One region of the Haliea sp. E17 genome, then DNA from elsewhere that is predicted to be linked to it. Evidence: predicted binding sites of a transcription regulator. Region 1 holds the regulator's gene; each other region holds the start of a gene.
What was found. Region 1 encodes sigma-54, which starts transcription at its own class of promoters, with help from an activator protein. Its sites were predicted from a motif close to TGGCACANNNNTTGCNNT; they were not measured.

Region 1 (4,764 bases):
GCGCCACTTCGGCGTCGGGCATGTCCACCGGGATGGGGTCGACATCGGTGACCATCATTTCCCGCACCGTGGCGGAAGGGTCGGCGACCAGCAGGGTGTGCAGGGGCAGCAGCCCGATGAACTGGTCGGAGCGATTGACCACGATCAGGTTGTCGGTCATCCGCGGGATTTCGGTGTGGCGGCGCAGGTAGCGCAGTACCACGTCGAGGGTGAGGCGGGCGCGGATGGTGATGGTGTCCGTGCTCATCAGGCCGCCGGCGACGTCGTCCGGGTAGTTCAGGACCTGTTCAAGGCGCGCCCGGTCCTGGTGGTCCATCGCATCGAGCACTTCCCGGGTGATCGCGTCCGGCAGCTGTTGCAGGATGTCCGCCAGGTCGTCGTCGGCGAGGCCCTCGGTAATGGTGGCGACTTCGGCGGCATCCATGCGCGAGAGGAAGTGCGCCTGCAGGTCGTAGGAGAGTTCGCCGATGACCTCGCCCTCGAGTTCCACGTCGACCATCTTCCACAGGACATCGCGGAATTTCGGTGGCGAGGATTCAAGGAGGTGGGCGATTTCCGCCGGGGACAAACCGTTCAGCATGCGCCGGCCGTGGACAAAGGCGCCGCTTTCAAGCGCGTTCGTCAGCTTGTCGAGCGTATCCTGCGATGTCTGCGGATTGGGGGGCATGCGAGGAATTCCCGTGTCCTTGAGTGGCCGGCGAGCGCTTACGGGACAGGATTATGCGAGATAGCGGCGGGGGCAACAACGCAATTAGTTACGCTGCCGCGCAGGTGCCGGCTTATTCGGCCTCGCCGAAACGGTTTTCGATCAGTGCCACGATGGCCGCGTGTGCGGCCTCCTCGTCGGCGCCATCGATATGCAGGTCGAGTACGGTACCCTTGGCCGCCGCCAGCATCATCACCGACATGATGCTTTTGGCATCGACCATTTCGCCGTCGCGGCCGGCCATGATGCGGCTGGAAAAAGCTGAACTGCAGCCGACAAATTTTGCCGCCGCGCGGGCGTGCAGGCCCAGTTTGTTGATGATGGTGACCTGGGTCTCAATCACTGCTGTAATTCCCTGTGCCGGAGATGTACTTCGGGGAACTGCTGCCGATAGTGCTGGTACAGCCTGTCGGCGAGATATACTGACCGATGTTGACCACCGGTACAACCGATGGCGACAGTCATGTAGCTGCGGTTGCTGTCGCAGTAACGCGGCAGCCAGCGGTCGAGAAACTGGCGGATATCCGCGTGCAGTTCATCGGTCATCGGCTGGTCCTGCAGGAAGTCGCGCACCGCCTGGTCGAGCCCGGTCAGCTGGCGCAGCTCTTTCACCCAGTGCGGGTTGGGCAGCATGCGCACGTCGAACACCAGGTCTGCATCGCTGGGCACGCCGCGCTTGAAACCGAAGGACTGGAAGGTGATCGACATGCTGCCGGAGGCAGAGCCCAGCAGCCGCTGGCGGATGGCGTCGCGCAGTTCGTGGATGGTCATCTGGCTGGTGTCGAGAATCAACGCCGCATCCGCGGCGATCGGCGCCAGCAGCGCGCGCTCCAGGTCGATGGCCTCGGCCAGCGGTGTGTCGTTCGAGGACAGCGGGTGGCGCCGCCGGGTCTCGGAAAAGCGTTTGATCAGCTCTGCATCCTGGGCTTCGAGCAGCAGGATTTCGCAGCGCACCTCGGCGGGCAGCGAGTCGCGGACCCGGGCGAAATCCGCCAGGTCCTTCCAGGCGTTGCGGGCGTCGATGCAGACCGCGGTGCCCTTGAAGTGGGCAAAGTCCTCGCGCCGGGTCTCTTCCACCAGTGCGGGCAGCAGCGACACGGGCAGGTTGTCGATGCAGTAGTAACCCTCATCTTCCAGCTGGTGAAGGGCGGTACTTTTCCCCGCCCCGGAACGGCCGCTGATGATGATCAGGTGCATGGTTACTGCACTCCGGCTTCCGCGACGGCGAACAGCGCTTCGTCGTTTTCCGCGGCGCGCAGGCGCGCGCAGTAGTCCGCCTGGCTGAACTGGCGGGCGATTCCTGCCAGGGTGTTCAGGTGGCGCTGTTCCTCGCCCTCGGGAACCAGCAGCGCAAAGACGAGGTCCACCGGCTGGTTGTCCGGGGCGTCGAATTCGATCGGTTCGGCAAGGGTGAGGAGGGCGCCCACCGGCCCCTCGCAGCCGGGCATGCGGCAGTGGGGAATGGCGATGCCCTGGCCCAGTCCGGTGCTGCCCAGCTTCTCGCGCGCGATGAGGTTGCTGAATACCGCGTCGTAGGAGATGCCGGGCAGGTCATTGCTGATGATGCGTGCGAGGGATTCAAAAAGTCTTTTTTTACTGAGCCCCGGAACGCGGCTCGCGGTGCGCTCCGGGGTCAGCAGATCGGCTAGTGATTGCATGGGGTGGAAATCAGTGACCTCGGGTTTTCTCTTTGTGCTTGATCAGCTGGCGGTCCAGCTTGTCGGCGAGGAGATCGATCGCCGCGTACATGTCCTCGGATTCCGCCTGGGCGAACAGGTCCGCTCCGGAGATGTGCATGGTCGCTTCCGCTTTCTGAACCATTTTTTCGACGATCAGGGTGACCTGGGTGTTGGTGATATTGTCAAAGTGGCGTTGCAGTCGCTCGAACTTGCTCTCAACGTAATTGCGCAGGGGGTCGGTGACCTCCACGTGGTGTCCGCTGACGTTCAGTTGCATAGCTTGGCTCCTTGTTGCTGATGAGCCCGGGTGAGCCCCGGGGAGGGCGCCGCCGGATTCCGGCGAGACCTTGGAATCAGTCTAGACCACTTGGTGACCGGCTGGCACAGGTGGTCGGGCGATATTGGCATAAAGATCATACCAGCCGCTTGCGCTCGTTGGAGGGCGGGATGTTAAGGCTGTCCCGGTACTTGGCGATGGTCCGCCGGGCTACTTCAATGCCCTGTTCGTCCAGCAATTGGGCGATCTTGTTGTCGCTGAGAGGCTTGCGGGGGTTTTCTGCCGCGACCAGCTTGCGGATCAGTGCGCGAATCGCCGTTGAAGAGCATTCGCCACCGCCGCTGGTGGATACGTGGCTGGAAAAGAAATACTTGAGTTCGAAGATACCGCGCGGGGTGTGCATGTACTTCTGGGTGGTGACCCGGGAGATGGTGGACTCGTGCATCTCCACCGCCTCGGCAATGTCGTGCAGCACCAGCGGTTTCATGGCTTCCTCGCCGTATTCGAGGAAGTTGCGCTGGTGCTCGACAATCTTGCTGGCCACTTTCATCAGGGTTTCGTTGCGGCTCTGCAGGCTCTTCAGGAACCAGCGCGCCTCCTGCAGGTTGTCGCGCAGGTAGGTGTTGTCGGCACTGTTGTCCGCGCGCTTGATCAGGCTGGCATAGTCGCTATTGATGCGCAGTTTGGGCGCGATATCCGGGTTGAGCTCCACCACCCAGCGGCCTTCGCGCTTGCTGACAAAAACGTCGGGCACCACGTATTCGACATCTTCCGGGGCGAAGGATTGCCCCGGGTTCGGGTCCAGGGTCTGCAACAGCGCCAGTACCGACTTGAGTTCGCTTTCAGCGAGCCGGGTGCGGCGCAGGATCTGGTTGTAATCGCCGCCGGCCAGCTGCGGCAGGTGGCGGTTGAGGATCAGCCGCGCCGGCTCGAGATAGGGGGTGTCGGCGGGCAGTTGCTGCAACTGCACCAGCAGGCATTCCTGCAGGCTGCGGGTACAGACGCCGGCGGGTTCGAATTGCTGCAGCCGGTGCAGCACCGCCACGATCTCGTCCATCTCGATGTCGAGTTCCGGGTCGAAGGACTCGTGGATTTCCTCCAGCGACAGGGTCAGCCGGCCGTTGCCGTCGGTGGCGTCGAGCAGGGTCAGGGCGATCAGGTGGTCGGTGTCGGAAAAACGGGTGAGGTTGAGCTGCCAGAGCAGGTGGTCGTGCAGGGATTCCCGCGAGCTGTTGCGGGACTCGAAGTCACCGTCGTCTTCCATGGGCGCCGGGGCGGGGGAAGAACTGGATGGCAGCAGGTCTTCCCAGCGGGTGTCCACCGGCAGGTCATCCGGCATGCTCTCGGAGCCGGTGGTGTTAGCCTCGTTGAGTTCGGCGCTTTCCCAGTCGCTGTTGCCGGCCGGGCCTTCGGGCTCGTTGTTACCGTTCTCCACCTCGTTGCCGCCGAGGTCCTCTTCGCCGATTTCCAGCAGGGGGTTACTGTCCAGCGCCTGCTGGATTTCCTGCTGCAGGTCCAGCGTGGAGAGTTGCAGTAAGCGGATGGCCTGCTGCAACTGCGGAGTCATGGTCAGTTGCTGGCCGATCTTGAGTTGAAGCGATTGTTTCATCGACAGCTGGAAAGAGCCCCTGGGTGCGTCCCCGTACGGGGTGGCGCAGTTGAACACGACTTGGAGTGTAGCGCCAGCGTGCAAACTCTGGCAACCGCTTGGCTCGAAATTTGCTTGTTGACTTTTTTTACGTTTAGCAGTGGTGTTGCGGATGCCTTAAAGGCGGAATTGTTCGCCGAGGTAGACCTTGCGCACCTTGGCGTTGTCCAGCACTTCCTGGGAGGTGCCTGAGGCGATGATGTGACCTTCCCCTACGATATAGGCCTTCTCGCAAATATCAAGTGTGTCGCGCACGTTGTGGTCGGTAATCAGGATGCCGATACCGCGATCGCGCAGGTGGTTGATGATTTGCTTGATGTCGCTCACCGAGATCGGGTCGACGCCGGCGAAGGGTTCGTCGAGCAGGATGAAGTCCGGTTCTGTCGCCAGCGCGCGGGCGATTTCCACCCGCCGCCGCTCGCCGCCGGAGAGCGACTGGCCGAGGCTGTCGCGC
Region 2 (4,764 bases), on a different contig from region 1:
CTTGCCGTCCATGATGATATTGCCCGCGGAGGGTGTATCCAGCCCCGCCAGCACATTGAGAATGGTCGACTTGCCGCAGCCGGAGTGGCCGATGATGCAGACGAACTCCCCCTTGTCGATGGTGAAGTTGGCGTCTTCGAAGACCACCATCTCGCCGTCCCTGGACGGGTACTTGCGCGCCAGCCCCTCGATACTGAGGAAATGCTTGGTCATGATTACTCCTCGTACTGCACGAGTTTTTCAACCCGTCCGAGAATGAGATCCAGCGCCATGCCCACCACCCCGATCATCAGGATGGAGAAGATCACACTGTTGAGATCCAGGTTGTTCCACTCGTTCCACACGTAGTAGCCGATGCCCGTGCCACCCACCAGCATCTCGGCGGCCACGATCACCAGCCAGGCGATACCGATGGATATCCGCATGCCGGTCAGGATGGTTGGCGCCGCCGCGGGCAGGATCACCTGGAAGGCGGTTTTCAGCGGGCCCAGCTCATGGGTCTTGGCCACCCGCACCCAGTCCTCGCGCACGTTGGCCACCCCGAAGGCGGTGTTGATCAGCATCGGCCAGATGGAGCAGATGAAAATCACGAAGATCGCCGACTGCTCCGAGTCCTTGATGATGAACAGCGCCAGCGGCATCCAGGCCAGCGGCGAGATCGGCCGCAGCACCTGGATGAACGGATTGAGCGCCTTGTACATCAGCGGCGACATGCCCACCACGAAGCCCAGCGGGATTGCGATCAGGGCCGCGGCGAAATAGCCGGTCAGTACGCGAAACAATGAATAGGCCAACTGGATGCCGATGCCCTTGTCGTTGGGGCCGGCGTCGTAGAAGGGATCGCTGAGTTCCGCCCAGGCGTGCTTGATCACGTCCGAGGGCGGGGGCACCCGCGCCTCGTCGTCGGCCCCGCCCATCAGCAGTTCGAACTCGGACATCGCCTCCGTGGCCTCGGGAGGCTGGTTCAGCGCCTCCCACAGGCCCAGGCAGACCACCAGGATCATCAGCGACACCAGGGTCGCGCGAACATTCAGTGAGGCCATGGTTCAGGTCCGCTTGATGGCAAAGCTGGCGATGTATTCTTCCGGCTTGGTGTAGTCGAACTCCTTGCCCATGATGGTGTAGTTCTCGTAGGTCTTGGCCGGCGGCTCATAGCCGAGGCTCTTCATGACCTCCGCGGTTTCCGAGGCCACGTAGACCTGCTCGGCGATGCCGGTGTAGTCGATGTCGCCCTCCACGTAGCCCCAGCGCTTCATCTGGGTGAGGATCCACACCGCCATCGAGTGCCAGGGGAAGGGGTCGAAGTCGATGCGGTCGGGCACGTCGTAGACCTTCTTCTCCAGGCCGTCCACGTAGCGCCCGGTGAGCACCTGGTTGACCACGATCTCCGGCTGATTGAGGTAGTTCTTCGGCGAGATGGCCTTGGCGATCTCCGCGCGGTTCTCCGCCTTGTGCGAGTAGTGGGTGGCGTCGACGATGGACTTGAACAGCGCCGCGTAGGTGTTGGGCATCTCGGTAGCGAACTTCTGGCTGCAGGCGAAGGCGCAGCAGGGGTGACCCTCCCAGATGTCCTTGGTCAGGGTGTGCAGGAAGCCGACTTTCTCGTACACCGCCCGCTGGTTGAAAGGGTCGGGTGAGAGATAGCCGTCGAGGTTGCCGGCGCGCAGGTTGGCCACCATCTCCGGCGGCGGCACTACGCGGATCTGGATATCCTGGTCCGGATCGATGCCGTGTTCCGCCACGTAGTAGCGCAGCAGGAAGTTGTGCATGGAGTAGTCGAAGGGCACGCCGAACTTGAAGCCCTTCCACTGTTTCGGGTCGCGCTTGTCCTTGTGCTTGTTGTGCAGCACGATGGCCTGGCCGTTGATGTTCTCCACCGCCGGCATGATATAGGGCGTCGCCGTGGAACCCGCGCCCATGGTCATCGCCAGCGGCATCGGGGTGAGCATGTGGGAGGCGTCGTACTCGCCGTTGAGCGACTTGTCCCGCGCCACCGCCCAGCCGGCGGTCTTGATCACGTCCACGTCCAGGCCGTACTTGGCGTAGAAACCCATCGGCTGGGCCATGATGATCGGCGTGGCGCAGGTAATCGGCACGAAACCGACTTTCAGCTTGGTTTTTTCCAGCGGCCCGATGGAATCCTTCACCGCCGCCTTGACCTTATCCATCGGCAGGATGGTACCCAGCGCCGCCGCCAGGGTGCCGCCGCCCACCAGCTTGATGAACTGGCGCCGGTCGGCGTCGTTGTGGCCGAACACCCCGCGCACGATCGCGCTCTCGATCACCCGGTCCATCATGTCCTCCGAGCTGTCGAACTGCGGGCTGGCGGGACCCGCCGCCGGGGCCGTGTGCGCGTGGCTGGCGCCCGCCTCGATCTGGCGTTCCAAGAGTATCTGGCGCTCCCTGTCTCCCAGCCCCCCGGGGTTCGCCGCTTCCGCTGAACAGGCATCACAACTGCAGCTGGCGGTATGGGTCAGTCGGGTATCGGCATCGAAGGGATTGCCAAGGCTCTTGTTGCTCATGGTGGTGTGTCCTCATCCGGTTGTCGTTGTGTGGTTCAAGTTGGTGCGCAGGTGGATCGCGCGGGTCGCTCTCTGCTCATGTTGCCCCTGCTTGCTGCCCTGCTTTCGGCCGGCTTCCGCCGGATCGGCACTCTTTGCGCAGCCGCTGACAGGTAGATAGCAATTCCGGTGCCAAACTGTCGGTACTGGCTTAACTTGTTGTTATGTGTTGATTTATTTGGGTTAGGCCGGAGATGCCTGGGGGTACGAAATTTCGTAAATCACGGGGTTTCGTAGTTTTTGATTACGAATTTTCGTAGTTTGGCCTGGTTCTTGAATAACTGTGTTTGTGTAATCGGGAGGTTTTTGGGGGCGGTGCGTGGCTCCCCGGTCTGTGCAGGACTATGCCTGTTGGAACACGCCAAAAAGCGCACGTCCGTGTGCAGGCTCGGGTGGCGACATCCATGTCGCCACACGGTTCCAACAGGCATAGTCCTGCACAGCCCTCCGTTTCGAGCGAGTGCGGTGCGCTGGAGGAATCCATTCTCGAACCAAGGCGCGGGAATCGGGAATCGGGAATCGGGAATCGGGAATCGGGAATCGGGAATCGGGAATCGGGAATCGGGAGCAAGTGTGTGATCAAGAAATACCAAACGACAAATCAAAGCCCATTCCCGATTAGTTTCTGTTTGAACGAACTCACCAAAGATCCGGGTTAACCGCAATGCGAGGACTGAGTCGCAGTCAGCCCCACTGGAACCGTGCGGCGACATGGATGTCGCCGCCCGAGCCTGCACATGGATGTGCGCTTTTTGGCGCGTTCCAGTGGGGCTGACTGCGACTCAGGCCGGGTAGGTCCACCGACAACGGGTAGGCCCTCCAACACCCGAAATCACCAAAGATCAACACTCCGTAAAACCAGAGAACACATGAACACCTACAACCGCCATTTCAACTTTTCTGCCACCGCCCAGCTGATCATCGACCCGGCAGAAGACGCGATCATCGAAGCCAACCAGGAAGCCTGCCGCCTGCTGCAAATGGACCTGCAAACCACCATGGCACAACGCCCCAGCCGCCTGTTCTCGCCGAGTTTCCCCGGCTTCATCGCCTTCACCCAGGAACTGATCGAGCGCGGCCGCGGCTGGTCCGACCAGTTACAGGTGCTCTCGGCAGAGGAACCCGTACACATCGAGCTGACCGGCCGCTACAGCGAATCGGGGGATGAACGGCTGTTGCACCTGAGCATGCAGAAGACCGCAGAGCTGGACAAACTGCGCGCGCGGGCCGATGCCCACCGGCACTACCTGTCCGGCATTACCCACTGGCGCCGGGTTTCCCAGGTGTTCCACGAGTTCGAACGGGAAAACCAGTTGCTGCTGGATGCCGCCGGGGAAGGCATTTACGGGGTGGACGCCAACGGCAACACCACATTCGTCAACCCGGCGGCGGAACGGATTCTCGGCTACAGCGCGGAGGAACTGGCCGGGCTGAACATGCACAAGATGGTGCATCACTCCCACGCCGACGGCTCCCACTACCAGATCGACGCCTGCCCGATCTTTGCGGCCTTTCGCGACGGCAGCGTCCACCGGGTGGACAACGACGTGTTCTGGTCGAAGTCCGGGGAACCCATCGACGTGGAATACACCAGCACCCCGATTCGCGACGACAATATCATCGTCGGTACCGTGGTGATCTTTCGTGACGTATCGCAGAAAAAAGCTGACCGGCGCCGGCTGGAGGCGGCGCTGGAAGAGGTCGAACGCCTCAAGCACCGTCTGGAACTGGAAAACGCCTACCTGCAGGAAGAGATCAACTCGGTATTCAACCACCACCGCATCGTCGGCAAGAGCGCGGCGATCCAGAAAACCCTGCAGCAGATCGAACTGGTGGCGCCCACCGACGCCACGGTGTTCATCCACGGCGAATCCGGCACCGGCAAGGAACTGATCGCCCGCGCCATCCACGAGATCAGCCCGCGCTCGCAGCGTTCGCTGATCCGGGTCAACTGCGCGGCGATTCCCGAGGAGCTGTTCGAGAGCGAATTCTTCGGCCATCGCAAGGGTGCCTTTACCGGCGCCACCGACGACCGCGCCGGGCGTTTCGAACTTGCCGATGGCGGCACCCTGTTTCTCGACGAGGTGGGCGAGATTCCCTTGCGGCTGCAGGGGAAGCTACTGCGGGTGCTGCAGGAGCAGCAGTTTGAACGGGTCGGCGAAGCCGTCACCCGGGACGTCAACGTGCGCATCATAGCGGCGAC
Region 3 (4,764 bases), on a different contig from region 1:
CCAGGGCGCCGTTGCCGGTAGCGAGATCTACAACGTGATCGGCCCCTTTGCTGAACTGATTTTTCCAGAAATCGAGAATTTCAAGATCGTAATTACCACGGAAATCTGCGCCTTCCATGGAAGTGACATTCGCGCGTTTCCAAAAATTGTCCCAGTTCCGTGGATCAAGTTGGCTCATCGGGGTGTAACCTGTTCATGTGCTGTTCGTGGACCACACTACACGCCGTCCAGGGTAGCCAGCCGCATTTTTTTGAACCGTAAAATGTAATCGCCATAGTTAGGCGGCACAAGCCCGGGAAGGAGATTTCAAGCAGGAAATCCACCTGCTGCAAACAAGGCGAGAAAATATGCTCGCCAAAAGAGATGAGTTGTACGGGAGGAAGACCAAAACTCACCGCGTCAGTAAATCGGGGGATCAGAATGAAAACAGCCCGCTTGTCCAAGCGGGCTGTTTTTTAATACCACTTCCCATGATGTTCTGGCCTGGTTGGCCAGAACCGGGATCAGGCTGCCTTGCGGCGACGGGCGACGCCCGCCAGGCCAAGCAGGCCGGAGCCGAACAGCCACGCAGCTGCGGGCAGCGGAACTGCCGAAGGGGTTACGGCATAGTTGATAACTGCATTAGCGCCAGAGGACAGGGTCTCTGTGGTGAACGAAGTCCAGGTGCCGTAAGCGGTGTCGGTCGGGTGCAGGCCAGTGCCTGAACCGGAGGCGAAACAGGCATCGAACCCTGAGATGCCATTACAGTCGGTCACGGAGATTTGCGCTGACGGAGTTACGCCGCTGAAGTCAACAATCACCTGGCCGGACAGCTCCATGACACCTACTGCGTATACCGGTGCAGAAGTGTCCTGCTGCTGGGTGTAGTTCAGGGTCAGGATCTGGCTGACGTCGTCATAGGTACCAATCGCTGAACCAGTGGTTTCGCTGTAGGCGCCGCCACCGGAGGCAATACCGGTAATTACCGCGGTAACATCGATAACAGCCGCGCTCGCCTGACCGGCAGCCAGGGCCAGAACCGCAGCAGAGGCAAAAGTCTTCACTTTATTCATTTGAGTTTCCTCGTAGATAGTTTTATCAAGGGCTGCTCGGCTTTCTTCCTACACTGCGAGAGCTTTCAGGGGCTCTACAGAGATCAAGATCCGTTGCGTTCCATGCCGGGTTCGCACCCCGTTTTGGCCCTTTTTTCATCACTTTATAAATTGAGGGTAATCACTCCGGCACCTCGTGGAATTAGCAATCACTTACCCTCGAGGAATATAGAGCAAGCGCTGTGCCAGATAACATAAGCTGCTGTTTTAAAAGGATTAACAACGCTTTTTCGGGAATTTTTATCGGCATTGAAAGGCAAAACAGCCCGTTGCGTAATTATTTGTAAATTCGCGCGACAGTAAGCACAAAAATTTAGTTAAAAGCACTGATAAAAGTCGCTCCGGAAGAGGGGAAATCCGTTCTTGAAATCATTTTTTTACTATATTTTTCATAATGTTACGCGAATGTATTTGCACACCAACGCTACCAAAACACGCCACATCAGTAGTAAATTTTACTGACAAACTGACCTAATCCGGGGTAAAAACGAGGTGTGGCGTCGTCAGTATTTCTTAACAAAACGGGAAATCGGGGAAGCGAGAAATCGTGGATTTGTGGAATCAGCGGAAAGTGAAATCAGCGGCAAGCCAAACCCCGGGGAAGCGGGATCAGTCTTCTTTGTAACCCGAAGACTGGTCCCGCAACTGCCCCTTACAGCCGGCCAAAGGTCTCTTCCGCTTCCGCCCGGCCGGGATAGGAAACGTCGGAATCCAGTGCCTTGCCAAGCACTTTTTTCGCCTGCGGCACCTTTCCATCCGAGGCGTAGGCCATGCCGAGATGGTACCAGTACTCGACACCCTCACCACCGGCACGCTGCGCTGCGGCCAACAGGCTCACGGCCTGGGTATAATTACCCAGGCGGTACTGCAACCAGCCTGCGGTATCCAGCAAGGCGGGAGCCTTGGCGGACTCGAAACCCCGGGTGATTTTCTGTACCCGACTCAGGTTGTCCTCGGTCGGGTAGTACTCGAGTAACAGTGAAGCCAGGTTATTGCGAATCATGACATTTTCCGGATGTATTGCATAAGCGGACTCCAGGGTCGTAATCGCCTTGTCAATCTGACCGACCTGCATGTAGCGGTTTGCCAGTTCAGCGCTGAGTAGCACGTCGTCCGGATTCGCCTGCAAGCCACGCTGGTAGATCGCGAGGACTTTATCCATTGCACCCTGGTCCGCGTAAATTTTGGCGAGGCTGAGATACGTGTTGGTATTCCTTGGCGCGTCCTCCAATACTCCCAGGTAAATTTCTTCCGCCTTCGCCGCGTCACCTGCTGCCAGGTACAGACCCGCGAGGGAGTACAACGCAGCGGCGTTCTCCGGTTGCTGTGAGACCCACTTGTCAAACCAGGCAATGCCCTCTTCGGTCCTGCCCTCCGTCAGGTAGGCACCTGCCAACAGTGGATAGACCCCTTCAAGTTTCGGGTTTTTCTCCAGGGCGGCCTGGGCGAGGGGTATCGCCTTTTCCTCTTCACCCTGGCGAACTGCGAGGCCCGCAGACATCAGTTCGGACACACCGGGAGCGTTTTCATTCTGGCTTAATTGCTCTACCAGGCCTTCCGCCTCTTCCCAGCGCTTCTGCCTGGCGTAGACATCTGTCAGCAGGTTTACAGCTGAGACATTGTCGGGATTTGTCTTCAAAAGTGTCTCGAGATTCCTCGCCGCTTCGTCCAGCGAATTGTTACGTACCAGCAACACAGAACTCATCAAAAGTGCGACTTGATTATCAGGCTGTACCTCCAGTACTTTGCGGTAACCATCCAGAGCCAACTCCGGGGAACCGGTTTTGGTATAGGCGTCCGCCAACAGCAGTTGCGCTTCGACGCTGTCCGGATCGGCGCGCATTACTGTCCGCAGGTCGGTAATGGCCTCATTATTTTCGCCCTCCAGCAGGTCGATCTTGGCCTTGGTAAGCAGCGCATTGGGGTTGCCAGGCTCGATATCCAGGGCCTCGGTATACCAACGTCGGGCGGTTTCCCTGTCACCTGTGGAAAGTGCCAGCCTGGCGAGCTGGCTGCGCGCCAGCTGCTGGTCCTGCTGGTCCTCGCTATTGTCGAAGGTATCCTTGTAGACCTGGGTTGCAGCTTCCGTATCACCCATTTTGACCAGTAGAACTGCAAGGGCATCGCGTAGTCCAAATTCCTCGGGCTGCGCCGCCAGCATTTCCTCCAGTACTGCACGGGCAGCGTCCACGCCGGAGGTTTCCTGCAGGAACCTGGACAACAGTACCTTGTATTCGACCTCCTCCGGATAGTCCTTCACCCTGCTGCGCAACAACGCCTCTGCGTCATCCACCCGGAAGCGGGCCGTATAATACCGAGCGAGTTCAGCGGTCAGTTTGAGATTCTCGGGATCGGTCGCCGCCAGCTCCTCAAACTGGGCGAGCGCCTCATCGGTGCGTCCCATTTTGTCGAGCAGGTTAATTCTCAATCCTGCAAGGATAGCGTTGTCCGGGTCGGCTGCCAGCCCTTCATCGATGTAGCGCAGGGCTTCCTCCGGCGCTTCGTCCTCCAACTGAGAAACCAGTACAGAAACTGCCATCTGTTGCGAAGCATCCGAGCTGACGGCTCGCTTAGCAAGCTCCCGGGCCTTGTCCAGGTCACCCTGGCGCTGTGCAATGGCGGCGAGAACCGACGTCGCCTCTGCATTGCCCTGATCCACGCTCAACACATTTTGAGCGTGCTTTTCGGCGTCTTCCAGCTGGCTGGCAGCAAGCATAAAATTGGCAAGCTTGAGATTGGCTTCAACGTGTTTGGGCTCGAGATCAACTACCGCGGTGAGGTCTCCCAGCATCCGTCGCACGTCTTCATTGTGCTCTGCCACCTGAGCCAGAATAAAACGCGCCTCTACATTATTTGGATTGATCTTGAGTACATTCTTGCTGTCTATCGCCGCCTTGTCGTAATCCTCGATCGCAAGATGATCCCGCGCTTTCTCCAGATACTTGGCCTGCCGCTCCGAGCTGCCACCACACCCGGCCAGGGCCAGAGTTGCCGTCAAACCAAGTGCCACAATCAAACGTTTACTGCAGAACATAATCAAACTCCGTTTTTATCTGAAATACCGCTACGGCAAACCCAAAACCACCGCTACGGAAGCGAGCGCGCAACCAACACATATGGCCACCATCCGGGTGGTGCGCAACAAAACAAACTCGCTGGCGTACATCAACAAGGCCACGAGCAGGACCACCCGACCCAGGGCGTAACGGTCGACCACCTCAATCGGCAGCAGGGGAAGTAACAGCACTACCAGCAGGATCAACAGGTCCTGGGTCGTCAAGCGAAAATCCTGCTGTCCGGTGAGATAGATGCCCAGGGTAAGGAAGGCGACCATCAACACGGCAAATGCCAGTAGAGATGAGGTCTCTACCAGGCCGAGATTAGCGGGGAAAAGCAGAAAATAGGCGATAGCCACACTGGCGAGATACAGCACCACACGAAATATCTGGCGAGAAACTGTCGATTTGGCGAGCAGCCAGCAGGTTGCGCAGCTAACACACATGACCAGGGCCAGCGAGAAACTATTTCCCCCGGGGGAGAGGTACCAGCCGGACAGAACGAAAAACGCCGATACCAACAGTGCAATGAGGCGCGGACAATTCGCAGCATACCAGGCGAGTCGCCGCTTGACCCAGGCGCGCCGGCTTTCAAACTGGGCCTCGCGGTCCTTGCC
Region 4 (4,764 bases), on a different contig from region 1:
ACTGGCGAATGCTGCAACCGGAAAGTGCCGCCTGGTACCCGGCGGAGGGTGCGGTACGCCATTACCTGTATGCCCTCAAGGCGATGGGCTTTGTTTCCCTGCGCCGGGGGGACCTGGCGACCGCGAATGCAGTGCTGGCCAAGCTGGCCAGTCTCGATCCCCGGGACCAGGTAGGCGGCAGTGTCGTGCTGGAGATGGCCGAGCGATTGAACGATGAATGAAACCGCCGCGTGGCGCGAAGGAGGTAACCACTGATGAAAAAATTTCAGACTGTCAGCGTGGGCGATATGCCGGGCCTGTTGTCCGCGGAAAATTCGCTGCTATTGGATTGTCGCCAGTTGCGCGATTATCGCGAGGGCCATATCGAGAACGCGATGCACGCCCACGATGATCTTGTCGAATCACTAATCAGGAAAGCGGACAAAGGCACACCACTGGTGATCTACTGTTACCACGGTCACAGCAGCGAACACCTGGCGGAACTGTTCGGCAATTTCGGCTTCCAGAATGTGTTCAGTGTGCAGGGCGGCTACGCGAGCTGGCTGGAGAGCCAGGGCAGGGCGTGAAGGAGACTGGCAGTGATGTGGTTAGAGAGTTTCTTCAGCAACCCGCGGGGCGAGTACCAGCCAGTAAATCCCTGGTCGCTGCGCAAGAGCGCCCGGATCAAGAGTTTGCTGATTCGCATCTACAGCGACATCGAGGGAATCCAGTGGCAGGTAGACTCCAGCCTGCGCAGCCATCCGGACGGTATCTACCTGACACATCCGCGGGAGGCCGGCCTGCGGGCTTATTTGCATGTTCACGGCCAGTCCCCGGGGCGTGCCGGGCTGCACCTGGAATTCCCGGCACTGGATGGACGAAGCCCAACCTACGAAACCTACGAAGATCTCAACGCTGCGCGGCTCTCCGACATTCTCGCGGCACACTTTGGCATGGGCTATGACATCAGTTGAAGATGTGGCGGATGCCGCCGCCGGTAGCATGGACCTGATTGTTCCACTGGAGGGCGAACTCATGGCCGCAGTGAACCTTGTACCGCAGGGCGAGCGCGCCTGGCTGTTGTCGCTGCGCCTGGTGTACGACGGCTTTCCCGCGGGGATTCTGCGTTTTGATCTCAACGGCTACGACGCCGACGAGGCGCGGTCGATTGCCGCCAGTATCCGCGATAACCCTTTCCTGATGCGGGAAATCGACGAGTATCTCTGGGGGGAGAGCGACTAATAGACCGATGTAGCGGGCAATCTCGTTGCTGTGCCCATCAGCTGGCCCTGTTTAACACGCTGCACTTGAGTTCAAACGATACCAGTCCTGCCGTTCTACGGTCTGCTTCTCTCCGTGCCCGGCCTGGGTGTAAGCCGCGCGCTGCGACTGCGCAAAGAGGCCCCTCGCTGAAATTCCCGGGGCCCGCTCCTGCGGGCCTTCTCCGGTCTTCGCTCAGGCAGCCTGCTGCAGGTTGAGCAGGCTCTCCCAGTCCGCCTCGACGATTTCCAGCCCCTTCTTCTCGCAGAAGCGCTTTTCCTTGTCATTGGGGTTCGCAATCAATGCCCAGCCAGCGTGTTGCGGAGCGCCGTAGATGATGTCGGACAGCACCATACGTTCGGTATCGCGTTGCATGCGCATGCCGAGGAAAACGTATTGTTTGCCCAGCCGGTATTCCTTCAGGAAGGAGGGGATGGCGAAGCCGCCCATCAGTTCGGTGATGTAGTCCACGTAATCCGCGTCCGAGGCGATGTAGTTGGGTTCCGGCAGCGGCGTCCCCATCGGCTTGAACAGTACGGGCAGGGATTTGTTGACCTCGCCCGGTTGCACTTCCCGATAGTTGCCTTCGGTACATTCGTAGAGCTTGAAGCGGTAGTCCGTGCCGGCGATGCGCGCCAGGCCGACCACAAGGGTGTGCGGGCGCCCGGCGTAGAAGCCCTGCAACTGGGTGTCGCGGTTGATGTCGATGATGTAGGGCAGGTCGAGTTGCGAGAGCCAGCGATGGAATGGCGATTCACTGTACTGGGTTTCACCATAGGTCGTATTAAGGAAGCGTTCGATGAACTTGCGGCCCTTTTTCTGCTCCAGGTTCATCGCCGCACGGGGAAATTCATACATCAGCTTGGGTGCCATCGGCGTGCCGTTGTTCATCGCGAGGATCAGGCTTTCGCTGTCCGCCGGTATCGGGTTCCCGCTGGCCCGGTCGGTCACACCCTGCAGCACGCCGGCGCCCAGGTAGGGAACCACCGCGCCACTGGCCATGCCGTCGATGATCTGGTTCAGGGTTGGTGTATTGCTCATGACGTCATCTCCACGCTAGTCGTTGGGTCGCGGCCCCGGTGCCCGCCGGGTCGGGCCGCATTCGCTGGTACATCTATATCCCGGGGTCTTCCGCAATTTTCACGCCACGTGTAAGCGATTGATTTTTCGACATTAAGACTTGGAGCAAATGCGACACAGGCAATGGGCCGCGGGTTTTTCTCCGTGTTTTGCAGTGTTTGCGACAAAAGCGGGGAGTCACCGCCGCCGTGTTGGCCGGTCGAACAAAACCTCACAAAAGCTGTTGTCATTGCGACATTCACCACCGGATTGTCGCAATGGACACTTGGCCCCAGCACCAGGAAACGTAGAAAAAATTCCCTTAAAACAACAGCTTGTTAGAAATATACGGCGCTGGCACAAAGCCTGCACCGGTACCGGTGTAGGGGCAGTATGCGCGCTATTGGCCGTTGGCTGTCACTCGAAGCAATCATGGCGATTATCGCCTGATGAAACGGAGGGAATACAAATGGCAATGCGTCAATGTGCAATTTACGGCAAGGGTGGTATCGGTAAATCCACCACCACCCAGAACCTGGTGGCCGCCCTGGCTGAAGCCGGCAAGAAAGTCATGATCGTGGGCTGCGACCCGAAGGCAGACTCCACCCGTCTGATCCTTCACTCCAAGGCCCAGAACACCATCATGGAAATGGCCGCTGAAGCCGGCACCGTGGAAGACCTGGAACTGGAAGATGTACTCAAGTCCGGTTACGGCGACGTCCGCTGTGTTGAATCCGGTGGTCCGGAGCCCGGCGTGGGCTGTGCAGGCCGCGGTGTAATCACCGCCATCAACTTCCTCGAAGAGGAAGGCGCCTACGAGGACGACCTCGACTTCGTGTTCTACGACGTACTCGGCGACGTGGTATGTGGCGGTTTCGCCATGCCGATCCGTGAGAACAAGGCCCAGGAGATCTACATCGTGGTATCCGGCGAGATGATGGCCATGTATGCGGCCAACAACATCTCCAAGGGAATCGTGAAGTACGCCAACTCTGGCGGTGTGCGCCTGGCCGGCCTGATCTGCAACTCGCGCAACACTGACCGCGAAGACGAACTCATCATCGCCCTGGCCGAAAAACTCGGCACCCAGATGATCCACTTCGTCCCCCGCGACAACGTGGTTCAGCGCGCTGAAATCCGTCGCATGACCTGTATCGAATACGATCCCGCCGCCGCACAGTCCGATGAGTACCGTGCCCTGGCGAACAAGATCATCGAGAACAAGAAGCTGGTCATCCCCACTCCGATCACCATGGACGAGTTGGAAGACCTGCTGATGGAGTTCGGCATCATGGACGAGGAAGACCTGAGCATCGTCGGCAAGACAGCCGCTGACGAGGCCGCCACCGCCTGATATGCGGAGGTGTGTTCGGGGCAGGGCGGATTAGCCCTGCCGGAGCGGGGGCTTTCGCAGTGTTGTACTGAAGGCCCCTCCCGTTACCCGCAACCAAATTTATGAGGAGGCTTACCATGGCCGTTATGTCACGAGATGAAGTTGAATCCTTGATTCAGGAAGTGCTCGAGGTCTACCCGGAGAAAGCCAAGGCGAACCGTGCCAAGCACCTGTCGCCCAACGATCCGGAGCTCGAGCAATCGAAAAAATGCATCACCTCCAACAAGAAGTCCCTGCCGGGTGTGATGACTATTCGCGGCTGCGCCTACGCCGGTTCCAAGGGCGTGGTGTGGGGTCCGGTCAAGGACATGATCCACATTTCCCACGGTCCCGTCGGTTGCGGCCAGTACAGCCGCGCCGGACGTCGCAACTACTACATCGGCACCACCGGTGTGAACGCGTTCGTCACCATGAACTTCACGTCCGACTTCCAGGAGAAGGACATCGTCTTCGGCGGCGACAAGAAACTCGCCAAGCTGATCGACGAAATTGAAACCCTGTTCCCGCTGAACAAGGGCATCACCATCCAGTCCGAATGCCCGATCGGCCTGATCGGCGACGACATCGAGGCGGTGTCCAAGGCCAAGACCAAGGAACACGGCAAAACTGTCGTACCGGTGCGCTGTGAAGGCTTCCGTGGTGTCTCCCAGTCTCTCGGTCACCACATCGCCAACGACGCGGTGCGCGACTGGGTGCTCTCCGCACGCGACGACGATGACAGCTTCCCGACCACGCCATACGACGTGGCCATCATCGGCGACTACAACATCGGCGGCGACGCCTGGTCTTCCCGCATCCTGCTGGAGGAAATGGGCCTGCGCGTGGTGGCCCAGTGGTCCGGCGACGGCACCATCTCCGAGATGGAGCTGACCCCGAAAGTGAAACTGAACCTGGTTCATTGCTACCGCTCGATGAACTACATCTCGCGCCACATGGAAGAGAAGTACCAGATCCCCTGGGTCGAGTACAACTTCTTCGGCCCGACCAAAACTGTCGAGTCCCTGCGCAAGATTGCGTCCTACTTTGACGAGACCATCCAGGCCAAGTGCGAGGAAGTGATCGACAAGTACCGC

Region 2: a site for sigma-54 is predicted at 2,679-2,696, ahead of ACNKU3_RS01980 (CmpA/NrtA family ABC transporter substrate-binding protein). Genes of this name have one in related genera too.
Region 3: a site for sigma-54 is predicted at 1,262-1,279, ahead of ACNKU3_RS00540 (VPLPA-CTERM sorting domain-containing protein). Genes of this name have one in related genera too.
Region 4: a site for sigma-54 is predicted at 2,654-2,671, ahead of nifH (nitrogenase iron protein). Genes of this name have one in related genera too.

What each region holds. Positions count from the first base shown of each region.
Region 1 covers NZ_JBLWFK010000011.1:16,406-21,169, forward strand. The annotation lists gene mgtE (magnesium transporter) at 1-667, opposite strand, end outside; gene ACNKU3_RS20445 (HPr family phosphocarrier protein) at 780-1,049, opposite strand; gene rapZ (RNase adapter RapZ) at 1,046-1,903, opposite strand; gene ptsN (PTS IIA-like nitrogen regulatory protein PtsN) at 1,906-2,364, opposite strand; gene hpf (ribosome hibernation-promoting factor, HPF/YfiA family) at 2,375-2,662, opposite strand; gene ACNKU3_RS20465 (RNA polymerase factor sigma-54) at 2,799-4,271, opposite strand; gene lptB (LPS export ABC transporter ATP-binding protein) at 4,428-4,764, opposite strand, start outside.
Region 2 covers NZ_JBLWFK010000001.1:455,848-460,611, reverse strand. The annotation lists gene ACNKU3_RS01990 (ABC transporter ATP-binding protein) at 1-213, opposite strand, end outside; gene ntrB (nitrate ABC transporter permease) at 216-1,043, opposite strand; gene ACNKU3_RS01980 (CmpA/NrtA family ABC transporter substrate-binding protein) at 1,047-2,522, opposite strand; gene ACNKU3_RS01975 (sigma-54 interaction domain-containing protein) at 3,431-4,764, shown strand, end outside.
Region 3 covers NZ_JBLWFK010000001.1:129,566-134,329, reverse strand. The annotation lists gene ACNKU3_RS00545 (class I SAM-dependent methyltransferase) at 1-178, opposite strand, end outside; gene ACNKU3_RS00540 (VPLPA-CTERM sorting domain-containing protein) at 504-1,052, opposite strand; gene ACNKU3_RS00535 (tetratricopeptide repeat protein) at 1,744-4,125, opposite strand; gene ACNKU3_RS00530 (glycosyltransferase family 4 protein) at 4,156-4,764, opposite strand, start outside.
Region 4 covers NZ_JBLWFK010000004.1:255,864-260,627, reverse strand. The annotation lists gene ACNKU3_RS11710 (hypothetical protein) at 1-221, shown strand, start outside; gene ACNKU3_RS11705 (rhodanese-like domain-containing protein) at 255-566, shown strand; gene ACNKU3_RS11700 (hypothetical protein) at 582-953, shown strand; gene ACNKU3_RS11695 (hypothetical protein) at 940-1,221, shown strand; gene ACNKU3_RS11690 (SIR2 family protein) at 1,435-2,280, opposite strand; gene nifH (nitrogenase iron protein) at 2,768-3,652, shown strand; gene nifD (nitrogenase molybdenum-iron protein alpha chain) at 3,769-4,764, shown strand, end outside.